2 regions of the Methylocystis sp. genome follow, and region 2 is predicted to be linked to the other one. Evidence: riboswitches for the same ligand, from Rfam matches in the RefSeq annotation. Region 2 holds a riboswitch; the other holds the start of a gene.
The links. Region 2 has a riboswitch for thiamine pyrophosphate ahead of AB7I51_RS00560 (FAD-dependent oxidoreductase). Riboswitches for the same ligand answer to the same signal wherever they lie in the genome.
Positions count from the first base shown of each region.

Region 1: linked by a shared signal. The riboswitch ahead of thiC (phosphomethylpyrimidine synthase ThiC) and the one ahead of AB7I51_RS00560 (FAD-dependent oxidoreductase) in region 2 are both predicted to bind thiamine pyrophosphate.

Region 1 is NZ_JBFWVN010000003.1:9,550-14,989, reverse strand. It holds gene thiC (phosphomethylpyrimidine synthase ThiC) at 1-1,666, opposite strand, end outside; TPP riboswitch at 1,763-1,856, opposite strand; gene AB7I51_RS02445 (cation-translocating P-type ATPase) at 1,941-4,460, shown strand; gene AB7I51_RS02440 (OmpP1/FadL family transporter) at 4,689-5,440, shown strand, end outside.
Region 2 is NZ_JBFWVN010000001.1:110,047-124,903, forward strand. It holds gene ispG (flavodoxin-dependent (E)-4-hydroxy-3-methylbut-2-enyl-diphosphate synthase) at 1-745, opposite strand, end outside; gene AB7I51_RS00540 (SDR family oxidoreductase) at 920-1,795, opposite strand; gene AB7I51_RS00545 (thiamine phosphate synthase) at 1,792-3,162, opposite strand; gene AB7I51_RS00550 (thiazole synthase) at 3,175-3,963, opposite strand; gene thiS (sulfur carrier protein ThiS) at 3,974-4,123, opposite strand; gene AB7I51_RS00560 (FAD-dependent oxidoreductase) at 4,092-5,150, opposite strand; TPP riboswitch at 5,167-5,319, opposite strand; gene AB7I51_RS00565 (hypothetical protein) at 5,469-6,068, shown strand; gene AB7I51_RS00570 (cell division protein ZapA) at 6,265-6,648, opposite strand; gene AB7I51_RS00575 (DUF4164 family protein) at 6,650-6,973, opposite strand; gene gap (type I glyceraldehyde-3-phosphate dehydrogenase) at 7,203-8,210, shown strand; gene AB7I51_RS00585 (phosphoglycerate kinase) at 8,282-9,475, shown strand; gene AB7I51_RS00590 (hypothetical protein) at 9,762-10,340, shown strand; gene AB7I51_RS00595 (hypothetical protein) at 10,912-11,187, shown strand; gene AB7I51_RS00600 (PsiF family protein) at 11,224-11,508, opposite strand; gene AB7I51_RS00605 (LysR family transcriptional regulator) at 12,100-13,035, opposite strand; gene AB7I51_RS00610 (carboxymuconolactone decarboxylase family protein) at 13,160-13,705, shown strand; gene AB7I51_RS00615 (DUF1348 family protein) at 13,772-14,257, shown strand; gene AB7I51_RS00620 (pyridoxamine 5'-phosphate oxidase family protein) at 14,288-14,857, shown strand, end outside.

The DNA.
Region 1 (5,440 bases), on a different contig from region 2:
GCTTATGCGCCTCCTTGGGCAGCGTTTCGTCGTGGAATTCACGCGCCGTGTCGGGATCTAAACCGATCTCGAATTGATCCTCCCAGCGGAAGTCGAAACGCGCGCGGCTCATGGCGTCGTCGCGTTCGCGCGCCGCCGGATGGCCCTTGGCGAGATCGGCCGCATGCGCCGCGATGCGATAGGTGATGACGCCGGTCTTCACGTCGTCGCGATCAGGCAGGCCGAGATGCTCTTTAGGCGTTACGTAACACAGCATGGAGGTGCCGAACCAGCCGATCATCGCCGCGCCGATGCCTGACGTAATGTGATCGTAGCCCGGCGCAATGTCGGTGACGAGCGGACCGAGCGTATAGAACGGCGCCTCGCCGCAAACGCTGAGCTGCTTTTCCATATTGGCTTTGATCTTATGCATCGGCACATGGCCGGGCCCTTCGATCATCGTCTGACAGCCCTTGTCCCAGGCGATTTTGGTGAGTTCGCCGAGCGTCTCCAATTCGGCGAATTGCGCGGCGTCATTGGCGTCGGCGTTGCAGCCCGGACGCAGACCGTCGCCCAATGAGAAGGACACGTCATAGCGGCGCATGATGTCGCAGATTTCGTCGAAGCGCTCGTAAAGGAAACTTTCCTTGTGCTTCGACAGGCACCAGCGCGCCATGATCGAGCCGCCGCGCGAGACGATGCCGGTGACGCGAGTCGCGGTGAGCGGCACATAGGCGAGACGCACGCCGGCGTGGATGGTGAAATAATCGACCCCCTGCTCCGCCTGCTCGATCAGCGTGTCCTTAAACACTTCCCAATCGAGCTTCAGCGCATCGCCGCCCACCTTCTCGAGCGCCTGATAGATCGGCACGGTGCCGATCGGAACCGGCGCGTTGCGGATGATCCAGTCGCGGATGTTGTGAATGTTGCGGCCGGTCGAGAGGTCCATGACGGTGTCGGCGCCCCAGCGGATCGCCCACACCATTTTCTCGACTTCTTCCGCAACAGAAGAGCTGACGGCGGAATTGCCGATATTGGCGTTGACCTTCACCAGAAAATTTCGGCCGATGACGACCGGCTCCAGCTCCGGGTGATTGATGTTGGCCGGAATGATGGCGCGGCCGCGCGCGACTTCCTCGCGCACGAATTCCGGCGTCACGAATTCGGGGATCGCGGCGCCGAAGCTCTCGCCGTCGGCGATGCGTTCTTTCGCGACATCGAGCGCGCGTTCGCGGCAGAGATTCTCTCGATGCGCGACATAGATCATCTCTTCCGTGATGATGCCTGCGCGGGCAAATTCAAGCTGCGTGACCGGCTGCGCGCCCGATGCGCGATAAAGCCTGCGCTCGGCCGGGCATGGCGGAACGAGCCGCTCGCCCTCGGCGAAACCATTGTCCTCAGGCTTGATCGCGCGGCCTTGATAGGCCTCCAGACCGGCGCGCGAAGCGAGCCAGGGCCGCGCTGAAGGTAGGCCTGCCGAAAGGTCGGGCGTGAAGGACGCGCATGTATAGGGGCCGGAGGAATCATAGACCCGAAGCGGCGGCTCGCCGGAAGAAGGGTGCAGCGGAATTTCGCGACACGGAACGCGAATGTCGTCGCGCCCTTTCGGCGACGAATCGAGTTTGCGCGATTTGCCGATGGCGCCGGCGGTGACGCTCGCCGGCAGGCGCTTGTCGTGAACATTCATGCTCGCGCTCCTTCATCGCGCTTCGTCAAGAGAAGCGGACGCTCGGTCAGGAAGACGAAGGGGGCGAAGCGTCACTGCGTCGACGCGGGCGCGCCGTCGCTCTTTCGCTGGCCTTCCCTACGCCGGCATGACCCGGATCAGGTTCGACGGGTGCTTCTCAGCCGCGCTTGCGGCGCCCCTCGCCATTATGGAAAAATTAGCGCGTTCGTATTCGTGTCGCAAGTTCGCGTGGCGATGCAGCCAAAATGCGTATTGCCCTGACGAGCTTGGACACATGCGGAATATGAATTTTCACGGTCTGTCATCCGGGGAAGCCGCCCGGCGCCTTGCCGAATACAGGCCGAATGAGCAGCCGAAGGCGCCTCCTCCGGGGGTATTGGCGATCGCGCTGCGCACGCTCAGAGAACCGATGTTCTTTTTGCTTGCGTCGGCCGCGCTGCTTTATCTTTTCGTCGGCGAACTTGGCGAAGGCCTGTTCATGGTCGTCGGCGCCGGCGCGTCGATTGCGCTTGTCGTGCTGCAGGAGCTGCGGACCGAGCGCGCGCTTCAAGCGCTCAACCGACTGGCGGAGCCGACCGCGATCTGTCGGCGTGACGGCGTCGAGCGTCGCGTGCCGGCGCGCGATCTTGTGCCCGGCGACCTTATTCTTGTCGGCGAAGGCGAGCGCGCGCCTGCCGACGCGCTGTTGATCGGCGGCGACGCGTTGGTTGTCGACGAGTCGCTCCTTACCGGCGAGTCGGCCGCGGTGACGAAGACGCTTGCCGACGAGCGGCTTACGACCGAAATTCCCGATCCCGGCGGGGAGCACACGCCTTTTCTTTTTGCCGGAACGATGATCGCGCGCGGCTCTGGAATGGCCGAAGTCCTTCGCACCGGCGCGCGCACGGCGATGGGCGCGCTTGGCGCGTCGCTCGCGACGATCGAGAGCGAACCCAGTCCTCTGCAGCAAAGAACCGGTAGGCTGGTCGCGACGCTGGGCGCCTTCGCCCTGCTGTTCTGCCTGTTGGTGTTTCTTGCCTATTGGCTCGTGCATGGCGATTGGTTCGAAGGCGCCATCGCCGGCCTCACGCTCGCTATCGGCCTTTTGCCGGAAGAATTTCCGATGGTGCTCGCGATCTTTCTCGCGCTGGGCGCCTATCGGCTGGCGCGCCGCAACGTGCTGGTGCGCCGCACGTCGGCGACCGAAACGCTGGGCTCGACTTCGATTCTTTGCGTCGACAACACCGGCACGCTCACGCAGAACCGCATGCGCGTGGCGTTTGCGGTCGTCGATGGCGATGAAACGACTGAAGCGCCGGACCCGGAAAGGCGCCGGAAGCTGGTACGCGCCGCCTTGCGCGCGTCGTCATTGAACCCCGTCGATCCGATGGACCGCGCCGTTCACGCTTTTGCGGCGGACGCTGGCGTGGCGCTGGAAGGCGAGCCGGTTCGAAGCTTTCCGATCCGCCCCGACCTCCTCGCCTTCATTCAATGCTGGCGCGATGAGTCAGGTGAGAGCTACGCCGCGAAAGGCGCGCCGGAAGCGATCTCCAAACTCGCGCGACTTTCCGACGAAGAACGCGCGCGCCTTGATCGTCAGATCGGCGATTTCGCGCGTCGCGGGCTGCGCGTGCTCGCCGTGGCGACGACGGCGCCGCTGCCGCAGGCGCCGCCGCCGGAGCTGGCTTTATTCAACCTTGCCGGACTGCTCGTCTTTGAAGATCCGCTGCGCGCAGACGTCCCCGCCGCCGTGACGGCGGCGCGACGCGCGGGGATCGCCGTGGCGATGGTCACCGGCGACTATCCTGCGACCGCCCTCGCGATCGCGCGCCAGGCGGGGCTTGACGCTGACGCTGGCGCGTTCACTGGCGCGGAGATCGCGGCGACGCCAAGCGAGTTGCTTCCAGAAAAAATCCGCAACCTGTGCGTCTTCGCCAGAGTCACGCCGACGAGCAAGCTGGCGCTCGTCGAGGCCTTCAAAGCCGACGGCCAAATCGTCGCCATGACCGGCGACGGAGTCAATGACGGGCCGGCGCTCGCCGCCGCGCATATCGGCATCGCCATGGGCCAGCGCGGATCGGATGTGGCGCGCGAAGCCGCCCATATCGTTCTGCTCGACGACAGCTTTGCGTCGATCGTCGCTGGCGTGGTGCTGGGTCGGCGCATTTTCGCCAACCTCCGCCGCGCGCTCACCTATGTGACGGCGATTCATATTCCGATCGCCGGCGTCGCTCTCACGCCAATTCTCATGGGCCTGCCGCCTCTGCTGCTGCCCGCGCATGTGGTGCTGATGGAATTGATCATCGACCCGACCTGCGCGCTCGTTTTCGAATCGCAGCCCAATGAGCCGGACGCGATGCTCAAACCGCCTCGCCGGCGCGACGAGCCGCTCTTTGGCCCTCGCGAACTCTGGCTCGGTTTCGTGCAGGGCTTTGTCGTCTTTCTTGCCGTGATGTCGGTCTACGTAATCGACAACGGCTTTGGCACGCCCGAGGCGCAGGCGCGCGGTCTCGCCTTCGCGACCCTTGTCGTCAGCAATCTCGTGCTCGCGCTCTCGGATGCGCTGCCGCGCGGCGCTTCGCTATTTTCGCACGACAATCTCGCGTTCTGGCTCGTCGCCGGGGCAGCCGGCTGCATGCTGGCGGCGGCCCTTTTCGTCCCTCCGATATCTGAGCTTTTGCGCTTCGAGCCGCCGCCATGGCCGAAGCTCGCGCTGGCGCTGACGCTCGCCGCGATCGCCGGAAGTTGGTTGGAAACCTGGCGTCGGCTGCTCTTTCCGACGCCCGTGGCAGTACCAAAAGATGGAGCGGCTTGAGCTTGACTGGAGCGAGACCGCAATATAGCTTCAAACGCAAAAACGCTTGTGTTGCAAAGACGTAACAGGCGGTCAGAATCTGTGAATGGAAAGAGATAATTAGACCAGCAGGGCTGGACGCGTCTCGCAATCTGTAAAACAGTCCCGAAAGGCACTTAAATTTGACGCAACAGGCGAACGCTCGCGATTGGCGGGTCGGAGAGAGGTTCGCCTTGGGACTGGCCGCCGATGAAGAGTTGGATTTCCTGCAGCTTCCTCTTCACGCTGACGGCGTTTGCAGCGCCTTCGATCGCCTATGGCGCCGACGGATATTTCCTTACAGGCTACGGTCCGCGCCAGAGAGCCTTGGGCGGCGCCGGCGTCGCTGACTCCCGCGACCCGATGGCCATGTCGATCAACCCGGCAGGCATTGTGGGACTTGAACGCGAATTTCAGGTCGGCGTCGGCGCGAGTCTGCCCGAGCGCGGGTATTCGACCGTAGGTCGACCGGTAGTCCTGGCGCCTGGCGATGTGCGGAGCGGTCGCCCGCTCTTTCCTGTGCCCAATGGGGCCTATGTCCAGCCGATCGACGCCGAGTCCGCATGGGGCGTCGCCACTTATGGCAATGGCGGTCTCAACACGTCCTATGACTTCGGCCATTTCAAGCCGCCTGTCCGAGCGCTTGGCGGCGCGATCACCGTTTCTCCTTCCTTCGGCGGAATCCTCGGCGGAGGCTGGGCGGGCCTCGACCTTCAGCAGTCCTTTTTGAGCGCCACCTACGCCAGAAAATTTGGTCCGATCACTGTGGGCTTCTCGCCAACGCTGGCGATCCAAATGTTCAACGCGCAGGGACTGAAAATTCTCTCTCCCTACTCGTCCAACATGTACAATTTTTCCGACATGGCCTATGATTGGTCGGTCGGCGGCGGGTTCCGCGTCGGCGTCGAATGGCGCGCGACAAATGAATTGCGATTTGGCCTCGCTGGCGCGACGCCCATGTT
Region 2 (14,857 bases):
CGAGATGCAGCGCATAATCGCTGCGCGCGGCCAGCATGCGGTAGACGGCGATGAGGTCCTGCACCGCCGAGACTTTCGCCGAAATGACGATGCGGTTCTTATCGAGGCCGATCTCCTCGGCGCGGCGCGCCGACATCAGCGCCGAGCGGACCAGCGCCTCGCGGGTCACGGCGCGCGCGTCGAGCGGCCGGTCGGAGGCGTGGTTCAAATCCATGAGATAGGTTAAGAGCTCCTGATCCAGCGAGCCCCAATTGGCGCCGATCCGCACCGCCTTGCCGTGCTTGGCGGCAAGCTCGACGATCGAGGCGAACTGCTTGTCCCTCTTCTCTTTGAAGCCGACATTGCCCGGATTGATCCGGTATTTGGCGAGCGCCTCGCCGCAGGCCGGATGATCGGCGAGAAGCTTGTGGCCGATGTAGTGGAAGTCGCCGACGAGCGGGACGTTGACGCCCTTCTGGTCGAGCCGGTCGCGGATGTGCGGGACGGCGGCGGCCGCCTCGTCGCGATCGACGGTGATGCGCACCAGTTCCGAGCCGGCTTGAGCCAGCGCCGTGACCTGCGCCACGGTCGAGTCCACGTCGGCCGTATCGGTGTTGGTCATCGACTGGACGACGACGGGCGCGACGCCGCCGACGATCACGGCGCCGGGTCCGGTCCCGATCGCGACCGCGCAGGTCGGCCGGCGCGGCGCCGGCTCGGCGGCCACCGGATCGGGCAGGCGGGTCTCTTGGACGGCTTCGTTCACGGAGTTCGCTCCGGCGGTCGTTGCGGACGCCGATAGGTCGCCCGTAACGGGTTCGAGGTCAAGCGCCCCAGACAGCAGAGCTGTCGGGAGAAGGACGGGGATCCTCGCTTTACTGCTGGAGACATTCGTCCGGTCGCCCCGCCCCGGACGATTCTCCCGTTGCATCCCGTGCGATCAACCCTCCTGCGAGCCGCCCGAATCTTTCTTCACCAACCCCAGCCGCCGCGCCGTCAGCCAGTCGACGAGCCGCGCTGGCATCAGGCTGGGCAGCGTGTAGTCGGTAAAGCGGTTCCTGACGACCGGGATGCGGGCGGGCGGGCGCGGCGCGGTCAGCGCCCGCAAGACCGCCCGCGCGACGACCTCCGGACCGGGGGCGCGTCGGCCTTCCCGAACAAGCCAGTTCAGCATTCTACGGCCTGGAGCGGCATAGGGCGTGCCCTCGAACCGTCGCAGATCGGTCTCTTCGGCCTTGTCCCAGATCGGCGTCGCGATCCTGCCGGGCTCGATCAGGATCAGGTCGACGCCATAGACCATCAGCTCGCGGCGCAGCGCGTCGGACATGCCTTCGAGCCCGAATTTCGAGGCGTTGTAGGCGCCGAGGAAAGGCGCGGCGAAGCGCCCGGCGACCGAACTCATATTGACGATCCGGCCGGGCGCCCCGCGCCGCGCTTCGCCCGCGCCGAGCAGCGGCGCGAAGGCTTGGATCACCTGGAGCTGCCCGATGAGATTGACCTCGATCTGACGCCGGAAATCTTCGATCGGCAGATGCAACAGAGGTCCGGGAACCACGATGCCGGCATTGTTCACGAGGCCGGCGAGCGTCTCGCCGGCAAGCCGCGCCTCGACGCATCGCACGGCGTCGGCGACGGCGTCAGCGTCGGTCACGTCGAAATAGAGCGGAACGACGGCGGCGGCGTGCCGCGCGGTGAGCGCGTCGGCGTCAGCGTCGTTGCGGACCGAGGCGAAAACGAGAAATCCCTTCTCGACCAGAAGGTCGACGCAGGCGGCGCCGATTCCCGTCGAGGCGCCCGTCACTACAACGGCCTTCAAACCCGTTCTCCCAGCGCCGCGAGGAGATGGGCGAGCGCGACGCGGGTTTCGCCGTCGGCGCGGCCGTCAACCTTGGCGCGCCGGAAGTGGCGCTGAAACGCTTCGACCGCGTGGACCGTCTGCGCGTCGTAGACGCCGGTCTCTTCGACGCCGTAGCCGTAAGCGGCGAGGTCGCGCTGAAGCGAGGCCACCTTCGCCCCCTCGTCGCCAAGCGCGATCGTCGTCGCGCCTTCGGAGAAGGCCGTCTCGACGATGCGCCCGACGCCGCGCTTGGCAAGCTCCTCCCAGGGGAAGAACTCGCCGGGATCCTGCTTGCGGCCGGGAGCAATGTCGGAATGCGCCAGCACGCGCTCAGGGGGAATGGCGTGGCGCCGGCAGATGTCCTTGGCGAGCGCCGCCGTCGCCTCGATCTGCGCCGCCGTATAGGGACGCGGGTCGAGGTAACCGGGATGAACGACTTCGATTCCGATCGACGCGGAATTCATGTCCGTTTCGCCGGCCCAGAAGCTTATTCCCGCGTGCCAGGCGCGCCGCGACTCGGGCACGAGCTGCAGCACGCGGCCATCTTCCTCGACGACATAATGCGCCGAGACCTTCGAGTGGGGGCTGCAGAGAAGGGCGAGCGCCGATTCTCCGGTTTGCATTCCGGTGTAATGGAGCACCAGAGACGAGATCGGCCGCAGCCGCGGCCCGTGATTGGGCGAAGGGCATATGCTCGCGCCGGCGAAATCCGGCGCGAAGAAGCCATCGCCAACGCGCCAGGGCTGCGTCGCGGAGAGCCATTCCTGCGTGCGCGCCTCTGGCTCAGGGCTGCGCAAAATATCGGTGACGACGCAGGCGCTGTCGGCGCCGGCGGCGAGCGCGGCGATGGCGCGCTCGGGAGTCAGTCCGCCGATGGCAACCAGCGGCGTGTCCCCGATCGCCGCCTTCCAGACGCCGATCCGGGCGAGCCCCTGGGGCCCAAATTCCATCTGTTTAAGAAGCGTCGGATAGATCGGCCCGAGCGCGACATAGTCCGCTGCGAGGGACAGCGCGCGGTCGAGCTCGGCTTCGTCATGGGTCGATACGCCGATCCTTACGCCGGCGCGGCGCAGCGCTGGAATATCCGCCCCGTCGAGATCGCCCTGGCCGAGATGGACGAAGTCGCAGCCTTCATCGATCGCGAGCCGCCAATGATCATTGACGACGAGCTGCGCGCCTTGTCGCGCACAAATGTCCCGCGCCATCGCGATTTGCGCGCGCGTCTCGGCCTCGTCGCGGTCCTTCACGCGAAGCTGCACAAGGTTGGCGCCCTGCGGCAACAGGCGGAGAAGCCAGTCGGCGTCGTCAACGATGAGGTAGAAGGGATCGAGTTTAATCGCCGCCACTCGCCGGTTCCCTCAGGCCAATCTGTCGAAGGGACGGCCGATCACGGGCGTTGAAGGCTCGGCCATGTCGCGCGGGGTCATCGGCTCGGCGCGGAAACCGGTCCTTCCCGCTTCGATCGCGAGGGCGAAGGCGCGCGCCATTAAGACGGGGTCGCCGGCGCGCGAAACAGCGGTGTTGAGCAGCACCGCGTCATAGCCCATTTCCATGACCAGCGCGGCGTGGGAGGGCGCGCCGATCCCGGCGTCGACGATGAGCGGCGTGTCGGGAAAATGGGCGCGCAGCGCCCGCAGCGCGAAAATATCGTTGACGCCTCGCCCCGAGCCGATCGGCGCCGCCCAGGGCATCAGCACGCGACAGCCGGCGTCGAGCAGTTTTTCGGCGACGACGAGATCGTCGGTCGTATAGGGGAAGACCTTGAAGCCGTCGTCGACGAGAACCCGCGCCGCCTCGAGGAGCCCGAAGACGTCGGGCTGGAGCGTATCCTCTTCGCCGATCACTTCGAGCTTGATCCAGTCGGTCGCGAAGACTTCTCGCGCCATCTGCGCCGTGGCGATCGCCTCCCTGGCGGTGCGGCAGCCGGCGGTATTGGGCAGCACCCGGACGCCGATGTCGCGAATCAGGCTCCAGAACGCCTCGCCCGCCCGCGCCCTGCCGGCCTCGCGCCGCAGCGAAACCGTGACGATTTCACAGCCTGACGCGCGAATGGATTCGGCGAGGATCGCGGGCGACGGATAGCGCGCCGTCCCGAGCAGCAGCCGCGAGGACAACGCGATGTCATAGAGCCCCAGGGGGTCGTTCATTCAGGCTCGCTTACCCGCCCTGTCTCGGAGTCACGATTTCGACGGTGTCGCCTTCGCGAAGAGGCGTCTCGGCGCGGTCCTTGGCGCGCACGAACTCCTGGTTCAAGGCGGTGCCGACCGTCTTTTCGTCATACCCCAGTTCCTGCAGCAGCGTTTGCAACGTCGTGGCGCGGACGTCCTGCGGTCGTCCGTTGATTTGAATCAGCATCCATCACCTCTGGGAAGAGCTCGTCGTTCAAGACGACCTCAGCAGCACGGCGCGCCAAAGCTGGCGCGAGCAGGAACCCGTGGCGGTAGAGCCCATTGATATAGAGCGTGCGATCCCTTTTCAAAAGACGGGGCAGATTATCGGCGAAAGCCGGCCTCAGATCCGACCCCGTCTCGACGATTTCGGCCTCGGCGAAGGCCGGGTGGATGGCGAAGGCCGAATTGACCAGTTCGACGACCGAGCGCGCGGTGACCCGCGCCCGCTCCTCATTCTCGATCATCGTCGCGCCGACCATGAACAGTCCCTCGCCGCGCGGAACGACGTAAACCGGCCGGCGCGGATGCAGCATACGCACCGGACGCGAGAAAGAAATCTCTTCGCTGCGCAAGATCAGCATTTCGCCTTTAACGCCGCGAAGGCCGGGAAGCGCGTCGCGCGCGGCGAACCCGCGGCAGTCGACAGACCAATCCGCCACGGGCGCCGGCTCGGCGCCGTCCTGCGCAAAACGAAAAACCACATTCGGCATTCGCGTAAGACGCTTGGCGAGCGCGGACATCGCCGCGCGGGGATCAAGATGCGCTTCCTTGGGAAAGAACAGCCCCGCCTCGAAGCGACGGGAAAGCTCCGGCTCCAGAGCCGCGATTCCCTCGCCGTCCAAAGTTTCGAACTGGCGGGTGCGCCGGGCGAAATCAAAAATTTCGGCCCGCTCGCGCCAGGGCGCCACGACAAGGCTGCCGGCGACCGTCGCAACGCCGATTTCGCGCGACCAGAAATCGAGCGCTTCTTCGCCCAATGTCGCAACCAGGGGCTCAGCGCTTTCCAATTCGCACCACGGCGCGATCATGCCGCCAGCGAAGCGCGAACACCCCAGGCCAGGCCCCGGTTCGCGTTCGACGATCTCGACGTCGACGCCCCTCTTGGCAAGCGCATAGGCAGCGCACAGGCCGGCGACGCCGGCGCCGATCACGCGCGCGGGCATGAACGACGCCCATCTACGGAATTTGTCGACACCATCCCTCCGCCAGTCTCAACTGGATCAGGTTCAAAGGGTCGCCGCTCCTGCGCCTCCTGGCGCATCTTGCGGCCTCTCAGCCCCTTGGCGGCGGCTTTGACGCGCGCCGCCGGGCGGGGCTCCCCCGGCGCTCACAGGCTCGCGCGAAAACGTGGCGGCAGTCAAGCGTTGCGCGCCCGGCATCTCGTTACGGCGCAGCGCTTCGGCACTTGCCAGAATTCAATCGATAGCCCAGTTTGATCGAGAAAAGCGCATGGAAAAGCGCTGCATATGGGGAGAGAAATCATGAACTTCCGTCGCAAAACGGCCGGCCTCCACGGGACGTTGGCCCTCTTTGGCCTGATCGCCTGCGCGACTTGGCTTGGCGCAACTGTCGCCACGCCCGCCGCCGCCGCGCAACTTGGTCAATACTTCCCCATTCCGAATTCCTTAAGCATCAGCGGGGTGCCGCGCGACTCGCTTCTCAAACTCCAGTCGAAATGGCTGCAGAACGGCCTCGACAATCTCAAGAAGGCGCACGCCGAGGCGGAAGCGGCAGTGGAAAAGGCGAAATCCGGCGCAGCCGACCAGCTCGCCGCCGCTGAAGAAAACCTCAAGAAGATCGACGGAATGATTGAGCAGACCCAGGAAGAACTGGCGCTGTCCGACAACAATGATTCGTCGCATGAGATTCAAAGAGAGCGCAAACGGAAGCTGATGCTCCATCTCAATCAATGGATCAATGAGCTCAATCGTCTCGCCACCGAGCAGATGAAGATCGCGATCATGTCGGACGGCGCCGAGGCGATGACGGCGCAGCATCTCAATTTTCAATTGTCCGAACAGGCGGACAATCTCGAAAAGGCCAAGACCGACCCGAGCATTATGGACTGGGCGGCGAAGTAGTACGGATTCCGGTTGATCCGTTTGATTGGACCATGTCATTCCCGGCGGGCCAAAGGCCCGACCGGGAATCCAGTGCCGTGGCAGGAATGCTGGTTTTGCTCTGGATTCCCAATCGCGCGCATTGCGCGCGTCGGGAATGACAGCCGAACCGATCAAACGGATATCGTTTAATTCAAAAGGCCTATTGAAAACCCTTCTATAGAAGATCGTCCGCCGGCGCGGCCGGCTTCGACAGATCGCCGTTGAGCTTTGCGAGCCGGCGCGCCGCGTCCTTGAGCGCCTCGGACGCCCGCGCCGACAGCGCGTCATTCGCCTTGCGCGCGGCGTCGAGTTCGGCGCGCAATTCGGCGAACTCCGCTTCCACCGCCTGCGCTTTGGCGCGTGCGTCGGACGCCTCGTCGGCGATGGCGAGCGCCGCCATCACGATGATGCGCTGCTCGCCGATTTCGCCGAAATTCGCGCGCATCGACCCGATCTTACCCTCGAGATAATGGGCAAGCGCTTCGATGCGCTGCTCCTCGCCGTCCTCGCAGGACATGCGATACGTGCGGCCGGCGATGGAGAGGACCACGGAGCCCATGTCAGTCCTCCCGAACCGGCGCCGCGACCGCCGCGCCGAGCGCGGCGGCGACGCCTTCGCTCGCGGCATCGAGCCGCCGCAACACTTCGTCGCGGCTTTTCTCCAACGCGTTTTGCCGCGCCAGGGCGGCGTCGAGATCGAGCGCGAGTCGCGAACGGTCGTCCTGCATGATGGCGAGTTCTTCTAAAAGTTCGGCGTTGGAGAGCTCGTCTTCGAGCTTGTCGGCGACAATGCGCTCCAATTGCGCGATCGCCATCTGCAGTTCGGCGATGTCGGCCTCTATCCTCTTGGCGTTTTCGTTGTCGCGCTTATCTGAGTGGTTCATCGCCGGTCGCCGGAGTCGCAAGGCTTTTGGTCGCGACGAACCGCGCCGGGCGATTCGCGCGCCTGCCTGTTCCTATCATGAATCAAGCAATTCGAAACCGCTCGCAATGGCGCGGCCTCGGCGCGTTGACAGGGGGGCGCGAGGTGCTATCACACCCCGGCCTTCGATGCCCCAGGGCACGAAAAGCGAAAGCCGCGCAAGTTTGCCGCGGCGCAAGGAGAGTTATGAAATGACGGTGAGAGTGGCGATCAACGGCTTCGGGCGCATTGGCCGCAATATCCTGCGCTTCATCATCGAGACCGGGCGCACGGACCTCGAAGTCGTCGCCATCAACGATCTCGGCCCGGTCGAGACCAATGCGCATCTGCTGCGATATGATTCCGTTCACGGCCGCTTTCCGCATGAAGTGAAAGTCGCCGGCGACACGATCGACGTCGGCCGTGGCCCGATCAAAGTGACCGCCATCAAAAATCCGGCCGAGCTTCCTTACAAGGAGCTCAAGATCGACATCGCGCTGGAATGCACCGGCCTCTTTACCGCGCGCGACAAGGCGAAGCTGTTGCTCGACGCCGGCGCGAAGCGCGTGCTGGTCTCGGCGCCGGGCGACGGGGCCGACATCACCGTCGTCTATGGCGTCAATCACGACAAGATCACGAAGGACCATCTTGTCATTTCCAACGCCTCATGCACGACCAACTGCCTCGCGCCGGTCGCCAAGGTGCTGCATGAGGCGATCGGCATCGACAAGGGGATCATGACGACGATCCACGCCTATACGGGCGATCAGCCGACGCTCGATACTATGCACAAGGACCTTTATCGCGCCCGCGCGGCGGCGCTGTCGATGATTCCGACTTCGACCGGCGCGGCGAAAGCCGTTGGGCTGGTGCTGCCCGAACTCAACGGCAAGCTCGACGGCTTCGCCATGCGCGTGCCGACGCCCAATGTCTCGGCGGTCGATCTGAAGTTTTTGGCGAAACGCGCGACGACGAAGGACGAGGTGCACGCCGCGATCAAGGCCGCCGCCGACGGCCCGCTCAAAGGCGTGCTCGGCTATACGAGCGAGAAACTCGTGTCGATCGATTTCAATCACAATCCGCTGTCGTCCTGCTTCCATCTCGACCAGACCAAGGTGATGGACGGCAATCTCGTGTCGATCCTGTCCTGGTACGACAATGAATGGGGCTTCTCCGGCCGCATGACCGATGTGGCGGCGACGATCGGCAAGCTTCTGTAAGCTTCGCCAAACATGCCGGCGCGGACCTTGCGGTCCGCGCCTCTTTTTCAAGCCGCGATTGGACGCTTCCTATGACCGCCTTCCGCACTCTCGACGACGTCGACGTCAAAGGAAAGCGCGTGCTGCTGCGCGTCGATCTCAACGTGCCGATGGAGGACGGCCGCGTCGCCGACGCGACGCGCATCGAACGCGCGCTGCCGACGATCGACGAGATCACAAAAAAGGGCGGCAGGGTGATTCTGCTTTCGCATTTCGGCCGGCCGAAAGGCCAGCGCGTCGAGGAGGACTCGCTGCGCCAAGTGCTCCCGGCGCTCGAACATGCGCTCAAGCGCAAAATCGCTTTCGCCGACGACTGCGTCGGAGAGAAGGCGGCGCGCGTCGTCAACGCGCTCAAGGACGGCGACGTCGCGCTGCTCGAGAACACGCGCTTCCACAAGGGCGAAGAAAAGAACGCTGACGATTTCATCGCGGCGCTCGCGGCGAATGGCGACATTTTCGTCAGCGACGCATTTTCGGCGGCGCATCGCGCCCATGCCTCCACCGAAGGAATCGCACATAAACTCCCGGCCTTCGCCGGCCGCGCCATGCAGGCGGAACTCGAAGCGCTTGAATCGGCGCTCGCCCATCCGCAGCGCCCGGTCATGGCGATCGTCGGCGGCGCGAAGGTTTCAACCAAGCTCGAACTCCTCGGCAATCTCGTCGCGAAGGTCGACTATCTCGTCATCGGCGGCGGCATGGCGAACACTTTCCTCGCCGCGCAAGGCAAAGCCGTCGGCAAGTCGCTGTGCGAACATGATCTCGCCGGCGCCGCACAGGAGATTCTCGCCAAGGCGGAAAAGGCCGGCTGCGAGATCGTGCTGCCGATCGACGCCACGGTCGCGCAGAAGTTCGAGGCGCATGCGCCGTCGCATATCGTCTCGGTCGATCATGTCGGCGAAAGCGACATGATCCTCGACGTCGGGCCGAAGTCGATCGCCCATGTCGAGGCGCTTCTCGCCAAATGCAAGACGCTGGTGTGGAACGGCCCGTTCGGCGCGTTCGAACTACCGCCTTTCGACGAAGGCACCAACGCTGTGGCGCAGACGGCGGCGCGGCTCACTGTCGAGGGGAAGCTGCTCTCGGTCGCCGGCGGCGGCGACACGGTCTCGGCGCTCAATCAGGCGCATGTCGCCCAGGAATTTTCCTATGTGTCGACGGCGGGCGGCGCCTTTCTCGAATGGCTCGAAGGCAAGATTCTGCCGGGCGTCGCCGCGCTGATGCGCTAGATCACGCTGCGTTTAGGCGGAATCGTCTAAACGCAGCGTGATCGATTCAAAAAGTTTGGAGCGCGCTCTATGCGAAAAACCGATTCCCGCTTTTTCGCGAGCCGCGCGCTAGTCGCGCGACCGCCGTCAAGCGCCCACCAGTTTTTTCCGGTCAGTGGATATTTGAACGCACGCGCCGCGTTGGACAGCAAGCTTCGGCCGCATTAGTTAAGAATGCGGTCCCATCTTGGCCCTGCTGTCGCGGTAGGCGGCGGGGGCGAGGAAAGCGTCATCCCCGGAGGCGGATTTGCCCGGCAGCCCAATCCCTATGGTCCCCAAGGACATCGAGCACGAAAATCTCAGCCGCGAGGAATTGCTCGCGCTCCTGCGCGATGTGACGGAGCAGCGCGACAACTTACTTACTAAATATGAGGCCATGGCGCTGCAAGTCGACGAGTCGGTTAGAGAAATCGCCGCCGATGTGCTGATCGCGCAGCGCAGCGAAAAAAAGGCCGAGGCCAGCGAGCGCCATGCGGAGCAGGAAGCGACGCACGCCAGCGAGCTTTCTCGCCAACTCGATGAAGAGCGCCGCAAGGAGTCTGAGATTGCGGCCGAGTTCGCTCGTTTTCGCGACGCGGTGGCGCGCGCGCCGGTTGAAGATCCGTGGGGCGTGTTGGGGCGCGCGGCGTCGCAGATCGGCAACGACTGGGTCGCCTGGGCGCGGGCGAAAATCCCGCCTGACAGCTGGTTTTTGCCATGGTTCGACCGAGCGGTTGAATTGGTGAAAACCGTCAGCCGCCTGGCGTTCAAAAGCGCGAAGGCCCTCTTCGAATGGGCGAGGCCGCACGTCATCGACTTATGGAAGCGGCTGAAAAGCAAACTCTAACGGCAATAGGTCATCTGCATTTGCGCGATCGCGCCCAAATGCAGCGTGAGCTACCGGTTCGTGAACGCCTTTTCGCCACAACCGCCGAGCGCGACGCAACAGTCGAGACACAGTCACGAAAAATGGCGGCGGCGCCGTCGTGCTATGACGCGCCAACCACTCAAGGTGGGAACTGATAGCAGGCGTCCGTCCCCCCGTTTTCAGGCGTCAGCTATCGACTAGCGGCGGACTTTAACGAGGCCGCCGCTTTTCGTTGGAAGCAATCGCATTTCACTCGAAGCTGTCGCTTCTCACACAAAAATTCCCAGTTGCGTCAGCTTTGCGTGGTATCGGCGGCCCTTTCACGAACGCCTTTTCGGCGCGGCTGCTCGAATGCGCGCAACATTCGCGACACACTCGCGAAAAAGGGCGAACACGCCGATTTGCTATGAGAAGCGCTCCACTCGTATTCGGACTGGTCGCGGAACCTTCAACTCTACGATTTATAGAGGTCATGCGGGATTATAGGCCCGCCGCTTTTCTCGCGACGATCCGGTTTCGAAGACGCATAATTCACCGCCAAGGAGCAGGCATGTTGCAATTGCTGGATCTCGCCGTCGGCGAGATTGATCCGCCGACAACGCATTATCGCGATGGCCGGGCCTATTATTTTTGGGAAGCGCAGTACGGCGCCCAATTGGTCCGCGTCTATGTCAGCCGCACGGCGCTGGAACACAGGTTCAGCCTCGCGCCCGGCGAGGGGCTTCGCCATGTGCTCTTGAGATCGCATCGAAGAATTCAGGATGCGGCAAACACCAAGTGGCGGCCTCAAGAGTGCAACGTGTTTCTCGAAGACGATGATTTTTGATGGCGGCGCGCAGGCGCAAAGCGCCCGCGCAGCGCCTCATTGAGCGCCCGGCGTCGCGGTTGCGTCCCTGATGCATTTCTTGGTGAAGCTCGCCTTGGCGGCGCCGGCCAATTTCTTCTCGGCCGCGGCGGCTTCGCAGGTAGCGGCGGCGGCATCCCTGTCGCACTTTTTCATGAAACTGTTCAGCGCCGCGCCATGCAGCTTCTTTTCCGTCGCCCGCGCCGCGCAATCCGGAGCCGCCGGCGGCGTCTGTGCGAGTGCGACGGTTGAACATGCCGCGACGGCGGCGAAGATCGTAAGAGCGACTGGCCATTTCAACATGTCATTGTCCTCAAAAAACGCGCGCCATTACGGCTAAAAGAGCCAAAGAAGCGCGACCAGCGACGCCATGCCGATGGCGTCAAACACAATTCCTTCCCAAGTCGGTCCAATCCAAATTCCCAGCGTCAGAAGGCCAACGCCGGCAACAAGAGCAATAAAGGATCCCTGGATTCCGCGGCGAGTCGGGGGTTCGGCCATGACATCCTCTCCATCATTGCAAGATGGCGATAGGCGGCCTCCCGATATCGCTGTCGTAAATCCGCAAGCGCCTCCATTGTTGAGAAACCGTGACCTCATCCGAGCGGCGGGCGAGCCGCAGAAAACCGCCGCTCGTCGCCGAGCGCAGAGAGCGGCAGGCGCAGGCTTACCTAGGAGCGGGTCTGGAAAGGGCAAGCGGCTGCGCCCATTACGGGCGTCATGAACAAGCCGCCGATGGGCTTCCCAATCGCGCTCGCGAATTCGCGCATCGGAGCCGTGCCCCCGTCGAGCCGACGCCGCTCGATGAATTGAAGAGCGAAGCTGCAGAGGCTCGCGACCGCCAAATTCATGATCGAACCGACAAATCGCCGCCGACGCTGGGCTTAGGTCATTTCAATCTCGATCGCAGGGCGCGTCTCCCTCTCGAAGCCTCAGGCGTTCCAGCGTGTCCTTAAGTCGCGGGGTGACGAAGTCGAGAAAAGCCCGCAGTTTGGGCGCGATCAGCCGGTTTTGCGGATAGACGAGATGAACCGGAACGGGCGGCGGCGCGAGGTCATCGAGCACGGTCACAAGGCGGCCCTCCCGGATGTGGTCTGCGACCATGTAGGACAGCGCGAGGGTGATCCCGTCCCCCATCTCAGCCGCCGCGATCGCAGCCGCCGCATCATTGATCTCGAGGCGCGGCGCGATGGAGACGGCGGCGCCGCTTCTCCCATCAAGAAAACGCCATTCTCGATTGGGCGTCAGCCCGGTGAAGGCGATCATCGAATGCAGGCGCAGATCCGCCGGCAATGCCGGCGCGCCGCGGCGAGCGAGATAGCCAGGGCTGGCGACCAAGACGCGTCGAACCGTCCCGACTCGCTTGGCGACGAGACTGGAGTCGGGTAGCGGTCCGATGCGAATGGCGAGATCGATGCCTTCTTCGACCAGATTGGCGATCCGATCGAGGAGCACGACCGAGATCGAGACGCGTGGATGCTGGGCGAGGAAGCTGCAGACGATGGGCGCCAGCGCCAATCGGCCGAAAGTGATTGACGCCGTCACCGTGAGGTGTCCCTGAGGCGCGCCCGTTTCCCCAACCGCCTCCTTTTCCGCGCTCTCCAGATCGATCAGGATACGCCGCGCGCTTTCCAGAAACCGTTGCCCGACATCGGTAATGGCGAGGCTGCGCGTGGTCCGGTTGAAGACCCGCGCGCCCAACCGATCCTCAAGCGCCGAGATGGCTCGCGTGACAGCCGGCGGCGAGAGCCTGAGACGAGCGCCGGCCTTCGCAAAGCTACCGGCGTCGGCGACCGCGACAAAGACCTCAATCTCGTGCAGACGATCCATACTGTTCCGATCGACGGAATAATGAATTGCATATGTCGCATATTCTTTCAAACAGCGCGATGAACCACAGTGAAATCGAGCGATGCAGAGCGCATCGCCTGACCAATCAGTTGAGGATGATCCCATGGCTCGTGTCGCCGTTATCGACCCTCAGACCGCCACCGCCGAGGCCAAACAGCTTCTGGACGCCGTCCAGAGCGGACTCGGGTCGGTTCCCAACTTCATCCGGGCGCTGGCAAATTCGCCGGCCGCCCTGAGCGCCTTCCTCGGCATTCACGGCATTGCCGGCGCGGGCGTTCTCGACCCGAAGACGCGTGAGCGCATCGCGCTGACGGTGGCCGAGCAGAATGCCTGCCAATATTGCGTTTCGGCTCATACGGCCATTGGCCGCAAGGTCGGTCTCGACAACCAGGAGATGCTCGCCAATCGCCTCGGCCGCTCTTCGGACGCCAAGGCGGAAGCGGCGCTCTCCTTCGCGCGCGCCTTGGTCGAGCATTCAGGCGAGGTGACCAAGGCTGAGTTCGATGCGGTGCGCGACGCCGGTCACTCGGACGCGGAAATCGTCGAGATCATCGCCCATGTGGCGATGAACATCTTCACCAACCTTCTCGGCAAGGCGACGCAGATCGAGATCGACTTCCCGAAAATCGATCTGAACAATGCCGCCTAATCCTCGACCTCCATTCAGACGGCGCGGCGTAAACTGCGCCGTCGATCACGCGCAAGGACAAATCTTATGATCGACTCGACGACATCTGCAGCGCGCCCGCCATTGCCGCCCTTCACGCGGGAGACGGCGATCCAGAAGGTGCGGATGGCCGAGGATGCGTGGAACACACGCGACCCAGAACGCGTCTCGCGCGCCTATACGGAAGACAGCCGCTGGCGCAATCGCGCGGAATTCCCGACCGGACGGGCGGAGATCGTCGCTTTCCTGCAGCGCAAATGGACGCGTGAGCTCGATTACCGTCTCATCAAGGAACTATGGGTCTTCGCCGAGAACCGGATCGCGGTGCGCTTTGCCTACGAATGGCGCGACGACGCCGGCAATTGGTTTCGATCGCACGGCAACGAGAACTGGGAATTCGACGAGCGCGGCCTCATGCGGCTGCGCTTCGCGAGCATCAATGATCAACCTATTCGCGAAGGCGACCGCAGGTTCTTCTGGCCGTTAGGGCCGCGGCCGGCGGATCACCCGGGCCTGTCGGATCTGGGCCTGTAAGGCGCGGACGAATATCCGCAGGAGGAACGCATGTCGCATCATTTCGCGGACATCGCCTTCACGTCGACAGTGAAGAAGGTCCAGGAAGAACAGGGAAGCCGAAAGGCCTATGCGCGCATGGAAAGCGTGACGCAGGCGACAAACCGTCATCTGACGCAGGCGGAGGCCGGCTTCCTTGCGGCGCGCGATTCGCTTTACATGGCGACCGTCAGCGAGACGGGTTGGCCCTACGTCCAACATCGCGGCGGACCCACCGGCTTCGTGCGGGTTCTTGACGAAGGCAGGATCGGCTTCGCGGATTTTCGCGGCAATCGGCAATATGTCAGCGTCGGCAATCTCATGGCCGACGATCGGGTTTCGCTGTTCTTTATGGATTACCCGAACAAAACGCGCCTGAAGCTGTTCGGCCGGGCGAAGATCATTGACCTTAAGGACCAGGAACTGCTGTCGCGCCTCGAAATCCCCGACTATCGGGCGCGGATCGAGCGTGGTTTCATCATCGCGGTCGAAGCCTTCGACTGGAACTGCCCGCAGCACATCACTGAGCGATACACGCTGGATGAGGTGCGCGCATTGACGACGCCGCTGACCACCCGGATC